Regions from separate parts of the Streptomyces sp. NPDC058145 genome, predicted to be linked through region 1. Evidence: riboswitches for the same ligand, from Rfam matches in the RefSeq annotation. Region 1 holds a riboswitch; each other region holds the start of a gene.

Region 1 (5,365 bases):
CATGGTCGTGCTCGGCGTCATGGCGCAGATCAGGGAGGACAGGGACGGCTGCCTCACCTGGTTCGAGAAGGCGGTGGCCGCCGGCCTGCCGAACGAGCAGCTGGTGCGCGATGTGAACGGCGCGCTGGGCGACATGCTTGTCGAGGACGAACAGTACGAGAAGGCGCTCCCGTATCTCAGGGAGGCGGCCGAGCACGGTGACGCCAACGCCGCGTACACCTTCGCCCGAGCGCTGCGCCGGTGGGCCGACCACTGGATCCAGCGGGCCGCCGCCGACGGTCACGCGGCGGCCAAGGCGGAGCTGGCGTCCGCGACCGATACCGTCGAGGAGTGACCGACCAGCCCGCCCCGCCCAGCACCGCCCCGGAACTGTTCACCTGGGAGTTCGCCGCCGACCCCTACCCCGCCTACGCCTGGCTGCGCGAGCACGAGCCCGTGCGCCGGACGCGGCTGCCCAGCGGGGTCGAGGCCTGGCTGGTCACCCGGTACGCCGACGCCCGGCAGGCCCTCGCCGACCAGCGGCTGAGCAAGAACCCCGCGCACCACGACGAGCCCGCGCACGCCAAGGGCAAGACCGGTATCCCGGGCGAGCGCAAGGCCGAGCTGATGACGCACCTGCTGAACATCGACCCGCCGGACCACAGCAGGCTGCGCAGACTGGTCAGCAAGGCGTTCACGCCGCGCCGGGTCGCCGAGTTCGCGCCCCGGGTGCAGGAGCTGACCGACGACCTCATCGACCGGTTCGTCAGGACGGGCTCCGCCGACCTCATCCACGAGTTCGCCTTCCCACTGCCCATCTACGCCATCTGCGACCTGCTCGGCGTCCCGCGCGAGGACCAGGACGACTTCCGCGACTGGGCCGGGATGATGATCAGGCACGGTGGAGGACCGCGCGGCGGGGTCGCCCGGTCGGTGAAGAAGATGCGCGGCTACCTCGCCGAACTGATCCACCGCAAGCGCGCGGCACTGCCGGCCGAGCCCACCCCGGGGGAGGACCTGATCTCCGGTCTCATCCGCGCCTCCGACCACGGTGAACACCTCACCGAGAACGAGGCCGCCGCGATGGCCTTCATCCTTCTGTTCGCCGGCTTCGAGACGACCGTCAACCTCATCGGCAACGGCACCTACGCCCTGCTCACCCACCCCGAGCAGCGCCACCGGCTGCAGGACTCCCTCGCCCGCGGCGAACAGGGCCTGCTCGAGACCGGCGTCGAGGAACTGCTGCGCTACGACGGCCCGGTCGAGCTGGCCACCTGGCGGTTCGCCACCCAGCCGCTCACCCTCGGCGGGCAGGACGTCGCGGCCGGCGACCCGGTGCTCGTCGTCCTCGCGGCCGCCGACCGGGACCCGGAGCGGTTCGCCGACCCGGACGTCCTCGATCTCGCCCGCGGCGACAACCAGCACCTCGGCTACGGCCACGGCATCCACTACTGCCTCGGTGCCCCGCTCGCCCGCCTGGAGGGCCGGACCGCGCTCGCCACGCTCCTCACCCGCCTCCCCGACCTGCGGCTCGCGGCCGATCCGGCGGACCTGCGCTGGCGCGGCGGGCTCATCATGCGCGGGCTGCGCACCCTGCCCGTGGAGTTCACCCCGGCCGCGGAAAAGGCCGTACAACCGTAAACATGACGGGCGTTCAACTCTGTGATCTTCACGTGATCTGTGCGGCATGAACTTGTGACAAGTGATCGTATGCCTATACCTTCACCCATCAGCGCGGCCCGAGCATTGGGCACCGCGCTGGTCCCGCTGTCGCACGAAAGGCTTCCGCATGCTCTCCGGGAACGGTCGTCACCGTCGCCCCCGTCAGGCTCCGGCTCTTCTCGTCGCGGCCGGAGTGACCGGCTCCGCCATCGCCATCCCGCTCCTCGGTGCCGCGAGCGCCAACGCGGCCGACGGCACCACCTGGGACAAGGTCGCCGAGTGCGAGAGCGGCGGCTCCTGGAGCGCCGACACGGGCAACGGGTACTACGGCGGGCTGCAGATCTCCCAGGACGACTGGGGCGCCTACGGCGGCACCAAGTACGCCGCCACCGCCGACCAGGCCAGCCGTTCGCAGCAGATCGCCGTCGCCGAGAAGATCCTCGCCGACAAGGGCACCACGCCCTGGACCACCTGTGCCCTGCTCTCCGGTCTGACCGCCGACTCCGGGTCCCTGGACGTCGACACGGGCGTCGGAGGCTCCGGGAAGTCCGACTCGGACCACGGCGAGTCCGGCGACTCCTCCGGCTCCACGGACTCGTCCGGTTCCGCCGGTGATTCCGACTCGTCCGGCCTGCCGGATTCCTCCTCTTCGTCCGACTCCTCCTCGGACGCGACCGGCAAGTCGTCCTCGGACGTGGGCAAGGAGGCCGGTTCCAAGGGATCGGACAAGAGCGCAGACACCCCCAAGTCCGACAAATCCGCATCGCCGCGCGCCGAGGAGTCACAGGGGAGCGAGTCCCCGGCCACGGATCCCGTTGTGGAGGACTCGGACAATTCGTGGCAGACCGGCGGTTCTTGGAGCCTCGTCGACACGGGAGCGCTCGGCAGTGGCGGACGTCACCGCGGCGGTAACGCGGACGAAAGCGTGACAAACGGTCAGAATGCCACCTCGTCGGGCAAGCATGCCTCCCGCGGGACGGACACCTACACCGTCCGCGAGGGCGACACCCTCGCCTCCATCGCCGACTCCCTTGACGTGGACGGCGGATGGCATGAGCTGTACGCCCTGAACGAGAAGGCCATCGGCTCCGACCCGAACCAGGTCGTCGCCGGTCAGACCCTGGAAGTCGGTAGCGAAACGGGCCAAAAGCAGCGGTAGTTGACGCCCGTATTGGCTACTGATGTCCGTTTCGGTGAAAGTGTGGGATGAGTCTCAGAAGCCCTGATCGTCTTTGAAATTCCCTCGATCGCGTGTCTACGGTCGTGACCGCTCGTCACCACGAGCCCCGGCTGTCGCAACGCCGAATCCTGCCAGCGGCCGCCCGGGAACAGTCGTCGCGTAAAGCGCCGTAGGCAGGAGCGGGGGACCCAAGGTAAGTGCCGGAACCAGCGGTCGCGCTGGAACCGGCTAGGGGTGGAGCCGCGGCCCGTGAAAGCGGGCCTGCGACCGGGCAACTCAACCGGCCCGAACCCGACAGCTCACCTCGCAGGCGTCGGTGAGGGGATCCATCCATGCTGTTTTCCAGCAAGGGCAAGCACCGCCGTCCGTCCAAGGCCACCCGTGCCATCGCGCTCGCCGGTGTCACCGGCGCCGCCGTCGCCGCCCCGCTGATGGCGGCCGGCAACGCCTCCGCCGCCACCACCTCCGAGTGGGACGCGGTCGCCCAGTGCGAGTCCGGTGGCAACTGGTCCATCAACACCGGCAACGGCTACTACGGCGGTCTGCAGTTCTCCGCCTCCACCTGGGCCGCCTACGGCGGCACGCAGTACGCCGGGCAGGCCAACCAGGCCTCCAAGGCCCAGCAGATAGCCGTCGCCGAGAAGGTCCTCGCGGCCCAGGGCAAGGGCGCCTGGCCGGTGTGCGGCAAGGGCCTGTCGAGCACCCCCTACAGCGGCTCCGCCCCGAGCAGCTCTTCCAAGAGCACCTCCTCGGGCAGCACCGCCACCCGCTCCACCGACCCGCAGGCCGCCTCCCGCTCCAGCGAGCGCCCGGCCGCGAGTGCGAAGAAGACCGTCACCACCCCGACCGGCAAGAAGGTCAAGAAGGGCGACGGCGAGTACAAGGTGGTCAAGGGCGACACCCTCGGCACCATCGCCGACAAGCACAAGGTCGAGGGCGGCTGGCAGCAGCTCTTCAAGCTGAACAAGGACATCGTCGAGGACGCCGACCTCATCTACCCGGGCCAGCAGCTGCACCTGAAGTGACACCTGGCTCCGACCGGAACCACAGTGCCCTCACAAGGCCGTCCCCCAAGCTGAAGGCCTCGTGAGGGCCATTCGCCCCGTCCCCCACGGGCTCCCCGCCCCGGTGCGTGTTCCCCCGTACGCACCGGGGCGGGGCTGTGTTTTTCCCGGCCCTTCCCCTTCTTGTTCGCGGGACCTCACCCGAATTGTTCGCGGGACCTCGCCCGAACCCCTTTGTTCCGGGCAGGAACAATGGGTACGGTCTCCCTGTCCACGGGACGGTCGGTCGGTGGCCGACGCCCCTTGGACGGTTAGGCTCTAGTCGCAGGGCAGGGCCGTAAGGCACCCCGCCCCGCACTTCCAGCGTCACATCCAAGAAGGAGATGCTCGTGCCGTCCATCGACGTCGTCGTAGCCCGGGAAATCCTGGACTCCCGAGGCAACCCCACGGTCGAGGTCGAGGTCGGCCTCGACGACGGCAGCACGGGTCGTGCCGCCGTTCCGTCCGGTGCCTCCACCGGTGCCTTCGAGGCCATCGAGCTCCGTGACGGCGACCCCAACCGCTACCAGGGCAAGGGCGTCGAGAAGGCCGTCCTCGCCGTCATCGAGCAGATCGGCCCGGAGCTGGTCGGCTACGACGCCACCGAGCAGCGCCTGATCGACCAGGCCATGTTCGACCTGGACGCCACGGACAACAAGGGCTCGCTCGGCGCCAACGCCATCCTCGGCGTCTCCCTCGCCGTCGCGCACGCCGCCTCCGAGGCCAGTGACCTGCCGCTGTTCCGCTACCTGGGCGGCCCGAACGCGCACCTGCTGCCGGTGCCGATGATGAACATCCTGAACGGCGGCTCGCACGCCGACTCCAACGTGGACATCCAGGAGTTCATGATCGCCCCGATCGGCGCGGAGTCCTTCTCCGAGGCCCTGCGCTGGGGCACCGAGGTCTACCACACGCTGAAGAAGGTCCTGAAGAGCAAGGGCCTGTCCACCGGCCTCGGTGACGAGGGCGGTTTCGCCCCGAACCTCGGCTCCAACCGCGAGGCCCTCGACCTCATCCTCGAGGCCGTCAAGGAAGCCGGCTACGCGCCCGGCGAGCAGATCGCCCTCGCGCTCGACGTCGCCGCCTCCGAGTTCTACAAGGACGGCAAGTACCTCTTCGAGGGCAAGGAGCGCTCCGCCGCCGAGATGACGGAGTACTACGAGGAGCTCGTCGCGGCCTACCCGCTCGTCTCCATCGAGGACCCGCTGTTCGAGGACGACTGGGCCGGCTGGAAGATCATCACCGACAAGCTCGGCGACAAGGTCCAGCTCGTCGGCGACGACCTGTTCGTCACCAACCCCGAGCGCCTCGCCCGCGGCATCGACGAGGGCGCCGCCAACGCCCTGCTGGTCAAGGTCAACCAGATCGGCTCGCTCACCGAGACCCTGGACGCCGTCGAGCTGGCCCAGCGCAACGGCTTCAAGTGCATGATGTCCCACCGCTCCGGTGAGACCGAGGACGTCACCATCGCCGACCTGGCCGTCGCCACCAACTGCGGCCA
Region 2 (5,365 bases), on a different contig from region 1:
CCGTGGCGGCCCTGTGTGGGGTTTTTTTGCCGCGGCCGGGTTTCCCCGCGCCCCATATGGCCCGTTACCCGGGGGGCCCGGCCCCCCCGGGCCCGGGCGCCACGGCTCCGCCATTTCACCGGCAATTGAGGAACGCGGGAAATCCGGGCAGCGGAAATACCCGCCATCGAATTCCCTCCTCTTTGTATACGGTGCCCGTGTTAATGCCGCGGGCTCGACATGTTTACAGCATGTTGCGAAGTCCTCACGCGGTCCGGGCGGCCCTCGCCGCCGGAAAAGCGCCATCGGTGCGCGACCGTCGCCCGCTCGGTGTGCAGCGCCGTGAGCGCACGCGCGCGTTCGCCGTCGCCGCGCGCCACCGCGTCCACGATCGCGCCGTGCTCGGCCCAGGAGTCCACCGGGCTCGACGGGGCCGCCACCGCGTACATCCAGGCGATCTTGTGCCGGAGTTGGGTCAGCATCGACGTCAGCGAGGGACTGCCCGAGGCCTGGGCGAGCGTCTCGTGGAACCAGCCCCCCAGCGCGCGCAGATCCTCGCTGTTGCCCCGTCTGGCCCGCTCCTGCCCCAGCCTGACCAGGCCGCGCAGCACCTTCAGGTGGGCCTCGGTGCGCCGCTGGGCGGCCCGGGAGGCGCCGAGCGGCTCCAGGAGCATGCGCATCTCCAGCAGGTCGGCGGCCTCCTGCTCGGTCGGCTCGGCCACGCACGCGCCCGCGTGCCGCCGGGTCACCACGAAGCCCTCCGCCTCCAGGGTGCGCAGGGCCTCACGAACGGGGACGCGCGAGACGCCGTAGCGGCGGGCCAGGACTTCCTCGGTGAGCCGGCCGCCGCGCCCATGGACACCTGCGACGATGTCGTCCCGGATCGCCGTGCACACCGAGTGCGCCGGAATACGCATGACCGACCTCCGCCTTAATCCCCGTGAAACGCCGACGATGGACGTGTTGATCCGTGACTCTATTCCAAAGGAGCGGAATTTCCGACGGCGGCCCGGAATCCATGCATATTTTTTGGCCAACCGGTCCGGCGGCCATCGCTGGAAACGGCGAAAGCCCCGGCTGGGTGAGCCGGGGCTTTCGGGTGTCCGTGCGGGAGATGTCAGACGTGCACGCCGTGCTTGCGGAGGTAGGCGATGGGGTCGACGTCCGAGCCGTACTCGGGGGTCGTCCGGGCCTCGAAGTGGAGGTGCGGGCCGGTGACGTTGCCGGTCGCGCCGGACAGGCCGATCTGCTGGCCCGGAACGACCTTCTGGCCCACCGTGACGCCGATGGACGACAGGTGGCCGTACTGGGTGTACATGCCGTCGGCCATCCGGATCACGATCTCGTTGCCGTACGCCCCGCCCCAGCCGGTGGAGACGACGGTGCCGGCGCCGACCGCGTGCACGGAGGTGCCGCTGGCGGCGTGGAAGTCGATGCCCGTGTGCGAGCCGGACGACCACAGGGAGCTGCTGGCCTGGTAGGCCGTGGAGACGTACGAGTGCACGATCGGGGCGACGAAGGCGTTCAGACGCCTGCGCTCGGCCTCGCGGGCGGCGCGCGCCGCGGCCTCGCGTTCCTTCTTCGCCTCGGCGGCGGCCGCCTTGGCAGCGGCCTCCTCGGCCGCCTTGCGCTCGGCGGCCTGGGTCTGGGCGGCGGCCTGCTCGTCGATCTGCTCGGCGACCTCGTCGCTCACACTGATCACCGGCGTGAGGCCGGTCTGCTCGACGGGCTTCTCGGCGGCGAGCGCCGGGGAGGCCGCGAGGGTGCCGATGACACCGGTGGTGGTGAGGGCTGCGACACCCGCCGCCTGGGCGGTGGTGCGCTTGACGCGGCCGGGCTTGCGGTGCTTCCCGGAGGCGCACATGAACGCCATGAAGTGGCTGGTCCTTTCCTTCCCTCTCGCCTACCGGGTTAGCTGACGGGTTCGGAGCAGGAAGGTCTCCTACGGACCCCCTCGCTCGCGCGCGGGCGTCCGATTCACCCCAGGGACTGCGATGGGTCCCCGGCTCCCCTGGCTCGCGCCGTACGGGGACTCGGCGATGGCTGTCCGGTGCCGCGGGCGCGGCGCACTGCCTGACGGACAGCCCGGAAGAAGCTAAGCGGCCCGGTCTTCGCCGCCCAAACGGATCCGGGCTTTTGTAGCGCATCCCACAGGGCAGACAGGCAACCTCCGCCTCAATTCGGACATCTGAACAAGGGCGGCTCACCCGTTTCAGGAAGGACCGCGCACGCGACGGGGACCTGACGGCCCGTCGGCCGCGAGGTCCCCACGCGCGCGTGACGCCGTCCGGCCGTTACTCGGCGGCGACGACGGTGACTTCGCCGATGCCGAGCGCCTCCACGGGCTCCTTGATCTGCGCGGCGTCACCGACGAGGACGGTCACCAGGCCGTTCACCGGGAAGGCGCTGACGACCGCCGCGGTGGCCTCCACGGTGCCGGTGGCCGCGAGCTGCTGATACAGCGTCGCCTGGAAGTCGTCGGGCAGGTGCTGCTCGACCTGGTCGGCCAGGGTGCTCGCGACGGCCGCCGCGGTCTCGTACTTCAGCGGCGCCACCCCGACCAGGTTCTGCACGGCGACGTCCCGCTCGGCGTCCGTCAGGCCCTCGGCCGCGAGGGTGCGCAGCACCTTGTACAGGTCGTCGAGCGCCGGGCCGGTGTTCGGGGTGTCCACGGAACCGCTGATGGCGAGCATCGCGGCGCCGGTGCCGTCCGGGGCGGACCGCAGGACCTGCCCGAAGGCGCGCACGCCGTAGGTGTAGCCCTTCTCCTCGCGCAGGACGCGGTCCAGGCGGGAGGTGAGCGTGCCGCCGAGGCAGTAGGTGCCGAGCACCTGGGCGGGCCACACGCGGTCGTGCCGGTCGGGGCCGATCCGGCCGATGAGCAGCTGCGTCTGGACGGCGCCGGGCCGGTCGACGATGACGACACGGCCGGTGTCGTCGGCGGTCACCGGCGGCACCGGGCGCGGCTCGGCGGGGGTGCCGGACCAGGCGCCCAGGGTGTCGGCGAGCAGGGCGTCCAGGTCGGTGCCGGTGAGGTCGCCGACCACGACCGCGGTCGCCGTGGCGGGACGCACATGGCGGTCGTAGAAGGCGCGGACCGCGGCCGCGTCGATCTTCTCGACCGTCTCCTCGGTGCCCTGACGCGGACGCGACATGCGCACGGTGGCCGGGAACAGCTCCTTGGAGAGCTCCTTGGCGGCGCGGCGGGAGGGGTTGGCCAGCTCGTGCGGGATCTCGTCCAGCCGGTTGCGCACCAGCCGCTCGGTCTCGCTCTCCGCGAAGGCGGGGGCGCGCAGGGCGTCGGCGAGCAGGCCGAGGCCCTTGGCCAGGCGGGAGGCCGGCACCTCGAGGCTGAGCCGGACGCCGGGGTGGTCGGCGTGCGCGTCGAGCGTGGCGCCGGCCCGCTCCAGCTCGGCGGCGTACTCCTCGGCCGAGTGCTTGTCGGTGCCCTCGGAGAAGGACCGCGCCATGATCGTGGCGACGCCGTCCAGGCCGGACGGCTCGGCGTCCAGGGGCGCGTCGAGCAGCACCTCCACGGCGACGACCTGCTGGCCGGGGCGGTGGCAGCGCAGCACGGTCAGGCCGTTGTCCAGCGTGCCGCGCTCGGGGGCCGGGAACGCCCAGGGCCTGGCCTCGCCCGGCTGCGGCTGGGGGTGGAAGTCCATCGGGGCGAGCTCGCTCACTTGGCCGTCTCCTCGTTGTCGTGTCGACCCTCCACGGTCGCCTCGGCCTCCGGGTCCTCCGGGACGTCGGCGTCCTGGACGGTCTCCGGGGACTTGGGCTCGTACACGAGGACCGCGCGGTTGTCCGGGCGCAGGCGGGCCTTGGCCACCTCCTGGACCCGCTCGGGGGTCACCTCCAGAACGCGCTCGACGGCCGTCAGGGCGAGCTGCGGGTCGCCGAACAGGACGGCGAACCGGCACAGTTCGTCGGCGCGGCCGGCGACCGTGCCGAGCCGGTCCAGCCACTCGCGCTCCAACTGGGCCTGGGCGCGCTCCATCTCCTCGGGCGTGGGGCCCTCCTCGGCGAACCGGGTCAGCTCCTCGTCGATCGCGGCCTCGATCACCGGCACCTCGACGTCACCGGAGGTCTTCACGTCCAGCCAGCCGAGCGAGGGCGCGCCGGCCAGCCGCAGCAGACCGAAGCCGGCCGCGACGGCCGTACGGTCGCGGCGCACCAGCCGGTTGTACAGGCGGGAGGACTCGCCGCCGCCGAGGACGGTCAGGGCCAGGTCCGCCGCGTCCGCGTCGCGCGTGCCGTCGTGCGGGAGCCGGTAGGCGGCCATCAGGGCGCGCGCCGGAACCTCCTCCTCGACGACCTCGCGCAGCTGGCCGCCGATGACCTCCGGCAGCGAGCCGTCGCGGGGCGCGGGCTTGCCGTCGTGGCCGGGGATCGAGCCGAAGTACTTCTCGATCCAGGCGAGGGTCTGCTTCGGGTCGATGTCGCCGACCACGGACAGCACCGCGTTGTTGGGCGCGTAGTACGTCCGGAAGAACTGGCGTGCGTCCTCCAGGGTGGCCGCGTCCAGGTCGGCCATCGAGCCGATCGGCGTGTGGTGGTAGGGGTGGCCCTCCGGGTAGACCAGGGCGGTCAGCTTCTCGAAGGCGGTGCCGTAGGGAACGTTGTCGTAGCGCTGGCGGCGCTCGTTCTTGACGACGTCCCGCTGGTTCTCCATGGACTCCTCGTCCAGGGCGGCCAGCAGTGAGCCCATGCGGTCGGCCTCGAGCCAGAGGGCGAGCTCCAGCTGGTGGGCGGGCATGGTCTCGAAGTAGTTGGTGCGCTCGAAGCTGGTGGTGCCGTTCAGCGAGCCGCCGGCGCCCTGCACCAGCTCGAAGTGGCCGTTGCCCGTGACCTGCCCGGAGCCCTGGAACATCAGGTGCTCGAAAAGGTGAGCAAGGCCGGTACGTCCCTTGACTTCGTGGCGGGAGCCGACGTCGTACCACAAGCAGACCGCCGCCACCGGGGTCAGGTGGTCCTCGGAGAGCACCACGCGCAGACCGTTGGCCAGGCGGTGCTCGGTCGCTGTCAGGCCCCCGGAGCCTGCCTCGGCTGTGGTCGTGTGACCCATGGGCATGTACGTCCCTTCGCGAGCGGAGGCGGTTGATGGAAACCGCGGTTTTCCTGCCGGTCCTGCCACTGTATGCAAGCGGGCGGAGCCTCGGCGAAGTTCCCGCCGGACGTACGCCCACAGCGGATCGCGTAGCCTGCGTCCCGCGTGCCGTGGGAGGGCTTCCCGGCACCGGGCCGGACCGCGGGGGACCGGGTCGCGGCCCGGGTTGTCAGTGCCGCGGTCCACAATGGTCCGCGTCAGATCCGTCAACCCCGAGCGAACAGAAATCTGGAGGAGCCGGCAGCGATGGCCCGCCGCAGCACGAAGACCCCGCCG
Region 3 (5,365 bases), on a different contig from region 1:
TCACGTACGTACTGTACATTTTGTACAGACGCGGGGCCGCCGGAGGTCCCGTCGCGAGGAGGGGTACGCCCATGGCTCGACCGTTCGCCCGCCACGTCCTGCCCGAGTTCACCGAGCGCACGAGCACGGGCCGGCACCGCACGCTCGATCCCTACTCGAAGCTGTTCGAGAACCGGGTCGTCTTCCTCGGCACACCTCTGGACGACACCGCGGCGACCGATGTGATCACCCAGTTCATGTACCTCGAACACGCCGCACCGGACCGGGACATCACGCTGTACCTCAACTGCCCGGGGGGCTCGTTCAGCGCCATGACGGCCGTCTACGACACGATGCGCTACGTCCGCTGCCACGTGGAGACCTACTGCCTGGGCCAGGCCGCCTCCGCCGCCGCGGCCCTGCTCGCGGCCGGCACCCCGGGCAAACGCTTCATCCTGCCGGGGGCGCGTGTGGTGCTCAAGCAGCCCGCGCTGCCCGAACCAACCCGGGGACAGCCGAGCGACCTCCTCATCCAGGCCGGGGAGCTGACCCGGACGCGGGCGCTGATGGAGGGGATGCTGGTCCGGCACACCGGGCGTACGCCGGAGCAGGTCGGCGAGGACCTGGAACGGGACCTGGTGCTGGACGCGCCGGGCGCGCTGGCGTACGGCCTGGTGGACGGCGTGGTCCCGAGCCGCAAGACCGGCCCCGGCGCCGAGCCGGCGGAGTGACCCGCCGATGCTGCCACCGGAGCTTCCGCCGCTGCCCGCGCTGACCAGGGCCGAGGGCGAGCTGATCGACCATTACCTGGAGGCGGCCGACCTGCTCGGCCGGATCAACCCGGCGCGTCCGGGAGACACCTACGGCGGGCTGCGCGCGGCGCAGGCCCTGGTGCGCAAGGCGGCCGAGCTCCGCGACGCGCTCGCCCTGATGCACCGGCGGGGCGAGACGGAGCTGCACGGGGACACGCTGGCACGGGCTCTGCGGGTGCTCGACGGTGAGCGCCGCACCGCGCGCGTCGTGCTCCCGCCCGACTGCGTGGGCTGAACCGGACACCGGTTCCCGCGCCGGATGGACCTCGTCGTCGACGATCCGTCCGGCGCGGAGTTGAAACGGCCCGAACGACGTACCCCCGGCCGGCGTATCTCCGGGCCTTTTTTCTGACTCCCCGACTTGCGCGATCGGCGGAACCGGGACGTGCGCCGAGGTACTCCGCCCCAGGTCCGGGGCTACGCAGGCAAGTTGACGGCTACTCGAACAGAGCACTGTCCACCCGAACGGGTGAGTGGTGAGTAACGCCACAAATCCCCGGTTCCGTTGGGATTTTCGGACAGCTGTGAGTGAAGATCCCTGTCTGACGACAAGCCCCCGCCACCGCGGCGGGGCGATCCGGGCGGACGCCGAGTCCTGCCGCCGCCCCGGGTGACCGGTCGACAGGAGTGGATCGGCAGGAGTGGAGGACCCAGGCAAGACGGGTCGCCGGGACGGACGTTCGTCACAGACGGACGGTCGTGCCGAGCAGCCCTTGGGGTGAAGCCGCAGCAACGCGGCCGGGCCACTTCGCCAGCCCGAATCCGACAGGTCATCCTTCACAGGCGGCTGACGAAGGGTTGCGCATGACTGCGCTGAATCGTGTCCCGTCGATGATGGCCAGGGCCGGTACGGCCTCGGCTCTTACGCTCGCCGCGGTGGGCGGCTCCATCGCCGTGCCCGGCCTGGCCGGCGAGGCCTCGGCCGCCACTCTGGCGACGAAGGCCCTGCACATCGCCGCCTCCAAGAAGGGCTCCCCTTACCAGTACGGGGCAACCGGTCCGCGCCGGTTCGACTGCTCGGGTCTGACGCTCTACTCGTTCAAGAAGGCGGGCAAGAAGCTGCCGCGTACGGCGGCCCAGCAGTACAACAAGACCCGCCATATCTCCGCCGGCCACCGCAGGGCCGGCGACCTCGTCTTCTTCCATTATGGATCCAGCGTCTACCACGTCGGCATCTACGCCGGGAAGGGCAAGATCTGGCACGCCCCGAAGACCGGGGCCGTGGTGCGGCTCGAGAAGATCTGGACCCGGAGCGTCTGGTACGGCCGGGTCAGCTGACCCCGCCCAGCCCCGGAGCGGCTCCAGCAGCGGGGCCGCTCCCCCTGACCGTCGGCGCCGTCCCGGTGCCCGCCTGAAGCACGCGGGCGGCCCCGGGGCGGCGCGGCCGTGTCCGGCTCCGTGGCGGGCCGCAGGGCCGCCGGCGTACCGGGCTCTGGTTCTCCGGCTTCCAGGGTCCTCCTCTAGGGTTCCTGCTGCCCCGCCGTCGTGAGGTGCTCCCCCTGGAGGGTCCACGGCAGTTCGATCCACACCGTCTTGCCGCCCTCGCGGGTGGGGCGGACGCGGAGTCTGCCGCCGCACTCGGCGGTGAGCCAGCGGATGATGACCATGCCGCGCCCGTTGTCCTGCTGGACGGCGGCGGGCAGTCTCTTCGGAAAGCGCGGATGACTGTCCGTGACGCCGATGCGCAGGTGTTCGTCACGGTCCAGCGCGATGTCGACCGTGAAGGTGGGTGACTGACCGAAGGTGTGCTGCACGGCGTTGGTGGCGAGTTCGGAGACGATGAGCCGCACGGTGTCGGCCATGTCGGTGTCCGACGGCAGGCCCCACTCCGCGAGGGTGCCCACCACGTAGGAACGGGCCGCGGAGACCGATGCGGGATCGCTCGGCAGAGTGACGGATGCTTCCAGGTGGTCTGCCATGGCGACGTCGTCCCTTTCCCACGGGACCGCAGTCCGACGAGGAGCGGATGGTTCGAGTACGGTCCCGGACTGGTGCTTCTTCGCCAGACTGCCATCACCGAGGCGGTCAGGGGAGCGATCCACCGAGATATGCATATATCTGTCGCCCGAAGCGGTGAACTCTGCGACGCGAGACCGTATCCGGGCGGCCTGGAAGGAGTAAGGAGTTCCCATGCAGAACGGTCCCGCGGTGCGGCGCCGCAAGCTGGGCGCCGAACTGCGCGCGCTGCGCACCGGGGCCGGGCTCACCAGTGGCGAGGCGGCCCTTCTGGTGGGCTGGCACCAGTCGAAGGTGAGCCGCATCGAGACCGGCGCCAGCGGGGTGAAGCCGGCCGACGTGCGGTTACTCCTCGACGCGTACGAGGTGCGGGACCGGCAACTGCGGGACATGCTGCTGATGTTGACGGGCTCGCAGGACGCGGGCGGCCGCAACCGCTGGTGGCACGCCTACCGGGGCGTCCTGCCGCCCACCTACCGCGACTTCATCAGTCTGGAGTCGCAGGCGAGCGGGATGCGCACCCTGGAGACCACGGTGGTTCCCGGCCTTCTGCAGACGCCCGAATACGCTCGCGCGGTGACCCGGGCGGCGGTGGAGGGAGTGGACGAGGAGCGGCTGGACACCCTGGTGGAGGTGCGACTGGCGAGGCAGGACGTGCTCCGGTCCGAGCCGCCGCTGGAGCTGACCGCGGTACTGGACGAGGCGGTGCTCCGGCGCGAGGTCGGCGGTCCCGAGGTGATGGCGCGGCAGCTGGAACGGCTGGTGGAGGCCGCGCGGCTGCCCCAAGTGCGGCTCCAGGTACTGCCGTTCGCGGCGGGGGCGCATATCGGCCTCACCGGGCCTTTCGTTATCTTCTCATTTCCGAGCACTTCTGATCTGGACGTAGTTGTTCTTGACCAGTTGACGAGTAGCCTCTACCTGGAACGGAAAGAAGACCTCATGGCCTACTCCGAGGCCTTCGACACCCTTCAGTTCCACGCCCTTTCACCCGAGGAATCGTTGGACTACATCGCCGGGATAGGTGACGGCGCGTAAGGAGGCACCATGACAGCACTGCCTCGGAACGTCCCAGCCAGTACCGATCTGCACGACGTGCGGTGGCTGCGCAGCAGCTACAGCACCGGAGCGAACAACTGCGTGGAGACGGCCCGGCCGCGCTCCGGCCCGTGGGCCGGACTGCTCGCCGTGCGCGACTCCAAGGCCCCCGCCGGACCCGCGCTGCTCTTCTCCCCCGGGAGCTGGGCGGGCTTCGTGGCCACGCTCCGGTGATCGGGTCGAACCCGACCTGACCACCGACCAGCGGACCGACCCCTACTGATCAGATCCGATCACTTTCGCCAGATGTGCGGCCGTGTCACGCCGACTCATGGTCGCGCCTCGCGAATCACACGTACAGCGCGTTCGATCTCGGCCCCGGAGAGGTCCGCGCGGGCGGTCAGCCGCAGCCGCGAGATGCCGTCGGGCACGGAAGGAGGACGGAAACAGCCCACGGCCAGGCCTGCCGTACGGCAGTCGGCCGCCCAGCGCACGGCCTGCTCCGGGGACGGAGCCCGCACGGAGACCACCGCGGCGTCCGGTCGTACCGCCTCCAGACCCGCGGCGGTCAGACGTGCGTGCAGTTCGGCGGCGACCGTGCGGGCCCGCTCCGCCCGCGACGGCTCGCGCCGCAGCAGCCGGAGCGCCGCGAGCGCGGCGCCCGCGGCCGCGGGGGCGAGACCCGTGTCGAAGATGAACGTGCGGGCCGCGTTGACCAGATGGGCGATGACCCGGGCCGGTCCGAGCACCACACCGCCCTGGCTGCCCAGCGACTTCGACAGCGTGGCGGTGACGACCACGTCGCCGGCGCCCGCGAGCCCGGCGGCGTACGGGGCGCCCCGGCCGCCGTCGCCCAGTACCCCGAGCCCGTGCGCGTCGTCCACGACCAGGCCCGCGCCGTGCTCACGGCACGCCTCGGCCAGGGCGGCCAGCGGTGCCGCGTCGCCGTCGACGGAGAACACCGTGTCGGAGACGACGATCGCCGGTCCCGGGTGCGTGCCGAGCACCTTGCCCGCGGCCTCCGGGTCGGCGTGCCCGACCACCTGGGTGGTGCCCCGGGCGAGCCGGCAGCCGTCGATGAGCGAGGCGTGGTTGCCCGCGTCGGACACGATCAGGGACCCGTGCGGGCCCAGCGCGGTGACCGCGGCCAGGTTGGCGGCGTAGCCGGAGGAGAAGACCAGGGCCGCCTCGAAGCCGCAGAAGTCCGCCAGTTCCCGCTCCAGCTCGGTGTGCAGCTCGGTGGTGCCGGTGACCAGCCGGGAACCGGTGGATCCGCCGCCCCAGGTCCGGGCGGCCCCGGCCGCCCCCTCGACGACCTCGGGATGGTGGGCGAGACCCAGGTAGTCGTTGCTCGCCAGGTCCAGCAGCGGCGAGTCGGCCGGGCGCGGGCGCAGGGTCCGGACAAGTCCGGCGCGACGGCGCGCCTCGGCCTGCTCGTCGATCCAGCCGAACGCCATGGCTCCTCCGGGGCTTTTGTAGGTAGCGGACAGACACTAGCCGTACGGCCGCCCACCCAGGGTGTGGCAATACCCACACGGTGAACCGTCTCCGTTGTGCAAACTCTCCTTGGCCCGAGGCGGTCC
Region 4 (5,365 bases), on a different contig from region 1:
GCCGGTGTCGAAGCCGGCGACCGACGTCCAGCCCTTGCCGAGCACAGTGGCCCCGCTGAGGCCCTTGGCGAGGTCCTCACCGCCCTTGGGTGCGTGCTCCGGCGCCTTGCCCTTGCCGCCCTCCTTCTCCTCGGTGACCTTCGCGCCCTTGGGCGGGGTGAAGTCGAAGGTGGAGGTGGCCGGCCTGGCGAAGGAGACCTGGGTGAAGCCCGCGTCGAGCACGGCGGCGCCGCCGCTCCTCGGGGTGAGCGTGAACTTCAGCGGCATGCCCGTCTTCGCGTCCACGGCGATGCTGATGGCGCCGACCGTGGTGCCGGACTGCCTGGGCTTGATCAGCAGCTTGTAGGCGTCGCGTCCGGCGACCTGCGCGGTGCCGTCGACGGTCACGGACGTGGTGTCGTCGACCGCCTTCAGGGCCTCGTCGGCGAAGTCCTTCGGCGTGGCCGGCGGCTGCTCCGCCCGATGCCGGCCGGCGGAGCCGGCGGTGGCGGAGTGGTGGACCTCGTTGCTCTTGCTGTCGTAGCCCCAGACGTCCTTGCCGTCGTGGATGAGGCTGTATTCGGAGCCGCTCTCCAGCAGCGACAGCTTCTGCCGGTCCGGGCCGTCGGTGGCCACGCGCAGGGTGTGCGTGCCGGAGACCAGCTCGGTGAGCTTGGACCGCGGGTCCGCGGAGGACCCGTCGCCGCCCCCGGTCGCCCCGGAGGCAAGTCCGCTCTCCAGGCCGCCGAGGTCCGGCAGGCCGAGGTCGGTGCTGACCTTCACGGTGCCGGACAGCTGCTGCACGTCCGACTTGGCGATCTTGTCGATGAGCTGCTGTGCGGTGATCTTCGGCAGATCGGGGTCACCGGAGTCGGCGAGCGCCGGGACCAGCCCGATCGTGGCCGCTGCGACCCCCACCACCGCGACCGGGACCACGTACCGGGCCGCCTTGCGGCGTCCGGTGGGCAGGTCCTCGTCACGCGCGGCGCCCGTTGCGTCGTCGGATTCGTACGGTGCCATCTGTGCCTTACCTCCGTCGTCGGCGGCGGCTGTCCCCACACTGGTCCACCTGAGCCGCCATTCTCACCCGAATCGGTGAGGAGTGGTGATTTCCGTGGTTTCCATATGACCAAATCGGCCGTGAGGAGGCGTCAGACCGTGGCACCAACTCCGTGTACGCCTGGGGTATGACACCCGAGGGCGGTGCCTCCCCCGACCCGTAGGGGTCGTGCGGGAGACACCGCCCTCGGTCGGCGGAGGGTGGGCTCAGCCGGCCCGGTGCACCACCGCGTCGCACAGTTCGAGCAGCGCCGCCTTGGAGTCGCACTCCGGCAGCGGGGCCAGCGCGGCGCGCGCCTCCTCGGCGTAGCGGACGGTGTCGCGGCGGGCCTGCTCCAGCGCGGGGTGCGCGCGGAGCGCGGTCAGCGCCTCCTCGAGCCGGGCGTCGTCGCCGAGGTCGGAGTCGAGCAGCTCGCACAGGGCGATGTCCTCGGGCAGCCCCAGGCGGGCCGCGCGCTCGCGCAGCCGGAGCACGGGCAGCGTCGGGATGCCCTCGCGCAGGTCGGTCCCCGGGGTCTTGCCGGACTCGTGCGAGTCGGAGGCGATGTCCAGGACGTCGTCCGCGAGCTGGAAGGCGACCCCGAGCCGCTCGCCGTACTGGGTGAGCACGTCGACGACCGTCTCGTCGGCGCCGGACATCATCGCGCCGAACCGGCAGGACACCGCCACCAGGGAGCCGGTCTTGCCGCCCAGTACGTCCAGGTAGTGCTCGACCGGGTCACGGCCGTCCGAGGGGCCCGCGGTCTCCAGGATCTGCCCGGTGACCAGCCGCTCGAACGCGAGGGCCTGGACCCGGACCGCCTCGGGGCCGAGGTCGGCGAGGATCTGGGAGGCGCGGGCGAAGAGGAAGTCGCCGGTGAGGACCGCGACGGAGTTGCCCCAGCGCGTGTTGGCGCTGTCCACCCCGCGCCGCACGGACGCCTCGTCCATGACGTCGTCGTGGTACAGCGTGGCCAGGTGGGTCAGCTCCACGACCACGGCCGACGGCACGATGCCGGGCGCGTACGGGTCCCCGAACTGTGCCGCGAGCATCACGAGGAGCGGCCGGAACCGCTTCCCACCGGCCCGTACGAGGTGCTGCGCGGCCTCCGTGATGAACGGGACCTCGCTCTTGGTGGCCTCGAGCAAGCCTTCCTCGACAGCCGTCAATCCGGCCTGGACATCGGCTTCCAGAGCCTGGTCCCGCACGCTCAGCCCGAACGGCCCGACGACGGTCACGAGGGGTCTCCTGTCTGCTGGTGTCTGCTGGCGATTACACGGTTTGTCGATAGGTCGCTGCCCTCACTCAAGTCAGCGTATCCGGTCCTGTTTCGATCACCGAGGGCGCCCACCGGTCCGGCACGGACGGCATCGGACCACGGTCGGCACACCGCCGACCACCCGATAATACGGACATTAAGCGCCTTAATGCGCCTTTTATGACACGCAGCAAATCGGCCACGCGTCATCCCGCGGGGCACTCCGCCCTCGATTCACCGCCGCCACCAAATCCCCCATGTCTGATTTGGAATGGTTTGCTATTTCGTGAATTGGGTCACGCGCCCCGATCGGGCCCTCAGCCCCGGCCACCACCCGCTTCTCCTTGCCCCGTCGGCCAGTTGAGCGTTGGCAGTCGCAAAGGATCAAGCGCCCAAAACGGAACAGAACAAGGTCAACTCGGCCTTTACGTGAATCCGACACTTGTTCCGGACATGTGCTGTCGCATACGTTCCCGGCCAGTCGAGCGGAACGCCGAATCCTGCCGCCGCCCGACCTCACCCATCGACGAACTCATTCGTACGGCAGGAGCGGGGGACCCAGGTAAGTTCGCCGGACCGGACGACACGTGTCGTCACCGGAACGGCAAGGGGTTAAGTCGTGCCGCCTCGGGGGCGGCACGGCCGGGCACCTCCCCGCCCGAACCCGACAGCTCACCTCGCAGGCGACGGAGAGGAACTCAGCCATGCCCGCTCAGCCCCGCCGCGTCCGCACCAGCCGCCTCGTCCGCAAGCTCGCCGTGCTCGGTACCGGCGCCGCCGTGCTCGCCCTTCCGGTCGTCGGCGCGACCAACGCCTCCGCGGCCGACTCCGCCGGCTCGACCGGCACCACCCTCGCCGGGTACCCGAACAACCTCGACGGCTGGATCCGCGAGTCCCTCGCGATCATGGCGGAGAAGCACATCCCGGGCACCTACAACGGCATCCACCGCAACATCATCCGTGAGTCCTCGGGCAACCCGCGCGCCATCAACCTGTGGGACTCCAACGCCGCCAAGGGCATCCCGTCCAAGGGCCTGCTCCAGGTGATCGACCCGACCTTCAACACCTACCACGTGGCCGGAACGGCGTTCGACCCCTACGACCCGGTCGCGAACATCACCGCCGCCTGCAACTACGCGGCCGCTCGCTACGGGTCGATCGACAACGTCTTCGGCGCCTACTGACCGGCATTCGCGGCGGAGCACCACCGAGTTCCCGGTCAGCAGGCCGGGAACAGTCCTTCGAGGACGACGGCGACGCCGTCGTCCTCGTTCGACGTCGTGACCTCGTCCGCGACCGCCTTGAGTTCGGGGTGGGCGTTGGCCATGGCGACACCGCGGCCCGCCCAGTCGAACATGGGGATGTCATTGGGCATGTCGCCGAAGGCCAGGGCCTGTTCGGCGGCGATCCCCAGACGATCGGCGGCCAGCGCAAGCCCGGTCGCCTTGGTGACCCCGCACGGCTGGAGTTCCACCGTGCCCGGCCCCGACATGGTGACCGTGGCCAGCGAGCCCACCGCCGCGCGCGCGGTCGCCGCCAACTCGTCGTCCGACAGCGCGTGATGGCGCAGCAGCACCTTGCTGATGGGCTCGCGCCACAGGTCGTCGCGCCGGCCGACCCGCACCGCGGGCAGGGTCGGGTGGGGCATCAGATACCCGGGTTCGATCAGCGTGAGCCCGTCCACGCCGTCCTGGTCGACGGCCGCGAAGACCTGCCCCGCCTCGGCCTCGATCTTGCCGAGCGCGGTCTCCGCCAGTTCCCGGTCCAGCCGCACCGACCACAGCAGACGGCCGGTGCCGGCGTCGTAGACCTGCGCTCCCTGCCCGCACACCGCGAGCCCCGTGCAGCCGAGGGCGGCCAGGAGCGGCCGCACGCGGGGGGCCGGTCGGCCTGTCACCACCAGGTGCCGGGCACCGGCCCGCGCCACCCGGTCCAGCGCGGCGAGCGACCGGTCGGAGACGGTGTCGTCGCCGCGCAGCAGCGTCCCGTCCAGGTCGGTGGCGATCAGTGCGTATGCGGGAGGTGCGGCCATGATCAGAGAATACGGACCGCACGCCCCGCCGACTCACCCGGTTCTTCGCGTACTTGGGGTCCCGGCCAGGAACGTCAGCCGGGTCTCAGCCGTGGGCCGCGGCCAGGTGCTTCACCAGGCGTGGTGAGGCGAACTCCGTACCGCACACGAAGCGCATCACCGGTCCGTAGGAGGACGCCGCCGGGAGACCGGTGAAGTACAGGCCGGGGGCGGAGGAGACGTGGCCGGCACCGAGCCTCGGGGCGCCCCGGCTCACCGCCAGGCTGGTGCGCAGTCCGTGCCCGAGGAAGTCCATCGCGGCGATGTCCACGCGGTAGCCGGTGGCCGCGACGACGTGATCGGCGGCCAGCCGCTCGGTGCGGCCGTCGTGGGTGCGGACGGTGAGCACCGGGCTGCCGTCCGGGGCCTCTGCACCCAGCACCCGGTCGACCTCATGGACCTGGACCTTGCCCTCGAAGCGGTCGCGCAGCCACCAGGCGCCGAGCGGACCGAGGACCTTGCGGACCAGGAGATGACGGGTCCGGGCGGGCAGGAAACGGTACGGCTGGGCGTAGTGGCTGAGCGCCCACAGCGACCAGGCACGGCCGAACGGCGACTCGGGGCGCAGCCTCGGCTGGCGCCAGGGCGGGGCACCGAACGCGACCCGGCCGCGGCCGCGCGAGACGACGCGCACCCGCGCGCCGGCTTCGGCCGCGAGGGCCGCGGTCTCCAGGGCGGACTGGCCGGCGCCGATGACGATCAGCTCCTGCCCGGCGAAGCGGCCGAGGTCGTGGTGCTGGGAGCTGTGGGAGACCGGGGAGGTGGGCGCGGGCCCGTCGCCGGCCGCGCCGGCCAGCTCCGGCGGGAGGTGGGCCAGCCCGGACAGGCCGGTGGCCACCACGACGGCGCGGGCGGTGAACGACTCCCCCGAGTCCAGTTTGAGTTCAAAGGCGCCGTGCTCGCCGCGGTCCACGGAGACCACCCGGACCCGCTCCAGGCCGGGGACGAGCCGCTGCTGGAACCACTCGCCGTAGGCGACGAAGGTCTCCACCGGGATGATGTCCTCGTCGGTGACCAG

What was found. A riboswitch is a leader RNA that binds a small molecule or an ion and turns the genes downstream of it on or off. The one in region 1 is predicted to bind cyclic di-AMP.
Region 2: it holds a riboswitch for cyclic di-AMP, as region 1 does, so the genes downstream of both, ACFVVO_RS06350 (M23 family metallopeptidase) here and ACFVVO_RS14390 (transglycosylase family protein) in region 1, are expected to answer to the same signal.
Region 3: it holds a riboswitch for cyclic di-AMP, as region 1 does, so the genes downstream of both, ACFVVO_RS09345 (C40 family peptidase) here and ACFVVO_RS14390 (transglycosylase family protein) in region 1, are expected to answer to the same signal.
Region 4: it holds a riboswitch for cyclic di-AMP, as region 1 does, so the genes downstream of both, ACFVVO_RS00695 (transglycosylase SLT domain-containing protein) here and ACFVVO_RS14390 (transglycosylase family protein) in region 1, are expected to answer to the same signal.

The regions. Positions count from the first base shown of each region.
Region 1 is NZ_JBHVUH010000005.1:423,047-428,411, forward strand. It holds gene ACFVVO_RS14375 (sel1 repeat family protein) at 1-334, shown strand, start outside; gene ACFVVO_RS14380 (cytochrome P450) at 331-1,620, shown strand; gene ACFVVO_RS14385 (transglycosylase family protein) at 1,769-2,800, shown strand; cyclic di-AMP (ydaO/yuaA leader) riboswitch at 2,977-3,149, shown strand; gene ACFVVO_RS14390 (transglycosylase family protein) at 3,154-3,846, shown strand; gene eno (phosphopyruvate hydratase) at 4,209-5,365, shown strand, end outside.
Region 2 is NZ_JBHVUH010000002.1:551,050-556,414, forward strand. It holds gene ACFVVO_RS06345 (GntR family transcriptional regulator) at 201-896, opposite strand; gene ACFVVO_RS06350 (M23 family metallopeptidase) at 1,097-1,852, opposite strand; cyclic di-AMP (ydaO/yuaA leader) riboswitch at 1,865-2,028, opposite strand; gene ACFVVO_RS06355 (M16 family metallopeptidase) at 2,274-3,662, opposite strand; gene ACFVVO_RS06360 (M16 family metallopeptidase) at 3,659-5,053, opposite strand; gene ACFVVO_RS06365 (DNA topoisomerase (ATP-hydrolyzing) subunit A) at 5,336-5,365, shown strand, end outside.
Region 3 is NZ_JBHVUH010000003.1:533,505-538,869, forward strand. It holds gene ACFVVO_RS09335 (ATP-dependent Clp protease proteolytic subunit) at 72-710, shown strand; gene ACFVVO_RS09340 (hypothetical protein) at 718-1,026, shown strand; cyclic di-AMP (ydaO/yuaA leader) riboswitch at 1,368-1,592, shown strand; gene ACFVVO_RS09345 (C40 family peptidase) at 1,596-2,069, shown strand; gene ACFVVO_RS09350 (ATP-binding protein) at 2,252-2,710, opposite strand; gene ACFVVO_RS09355 (helix-turn-helix domain-containing protein) at 2,922-3,782, shown strand; gene ACFVVO_RS09360 (DUF397 domain-containing protein) at 3,792-4,016, shown strand; gene ACFVVO_RS09365 (8-amino-7-oxononanoate synthase) at 4,112-5,239, opposite strand.
Region 4 is NZ_JBHVUH010000001.1:143,005-148,369, reverse strand. It holds gene ACFVVO_RS00705 (outer membrane lipoprotein carrier protein LolA) at 1-999, opposite strand, end outside; gene ACFVVO_RS00700 (polyprenyl synthetase family protein) at 1,246-2,256, opposite strand; cyclic di-AMP (ydaO/yuaA leader) riboswitch at 2,791-2,975, shown strand; gene ACFVVO_RS00695 (transglycosylase SLT domain-containing protein) at 2,981-3,460, shown strand; gene ACFVVO_RS00690 (HAD family hydrolase) at 3,496-4,308, opposite strand; gene ACFVVO_RS00685 (FAD-dependent oxidoreductase) at 4,394-5,365, opposite strand, start outside.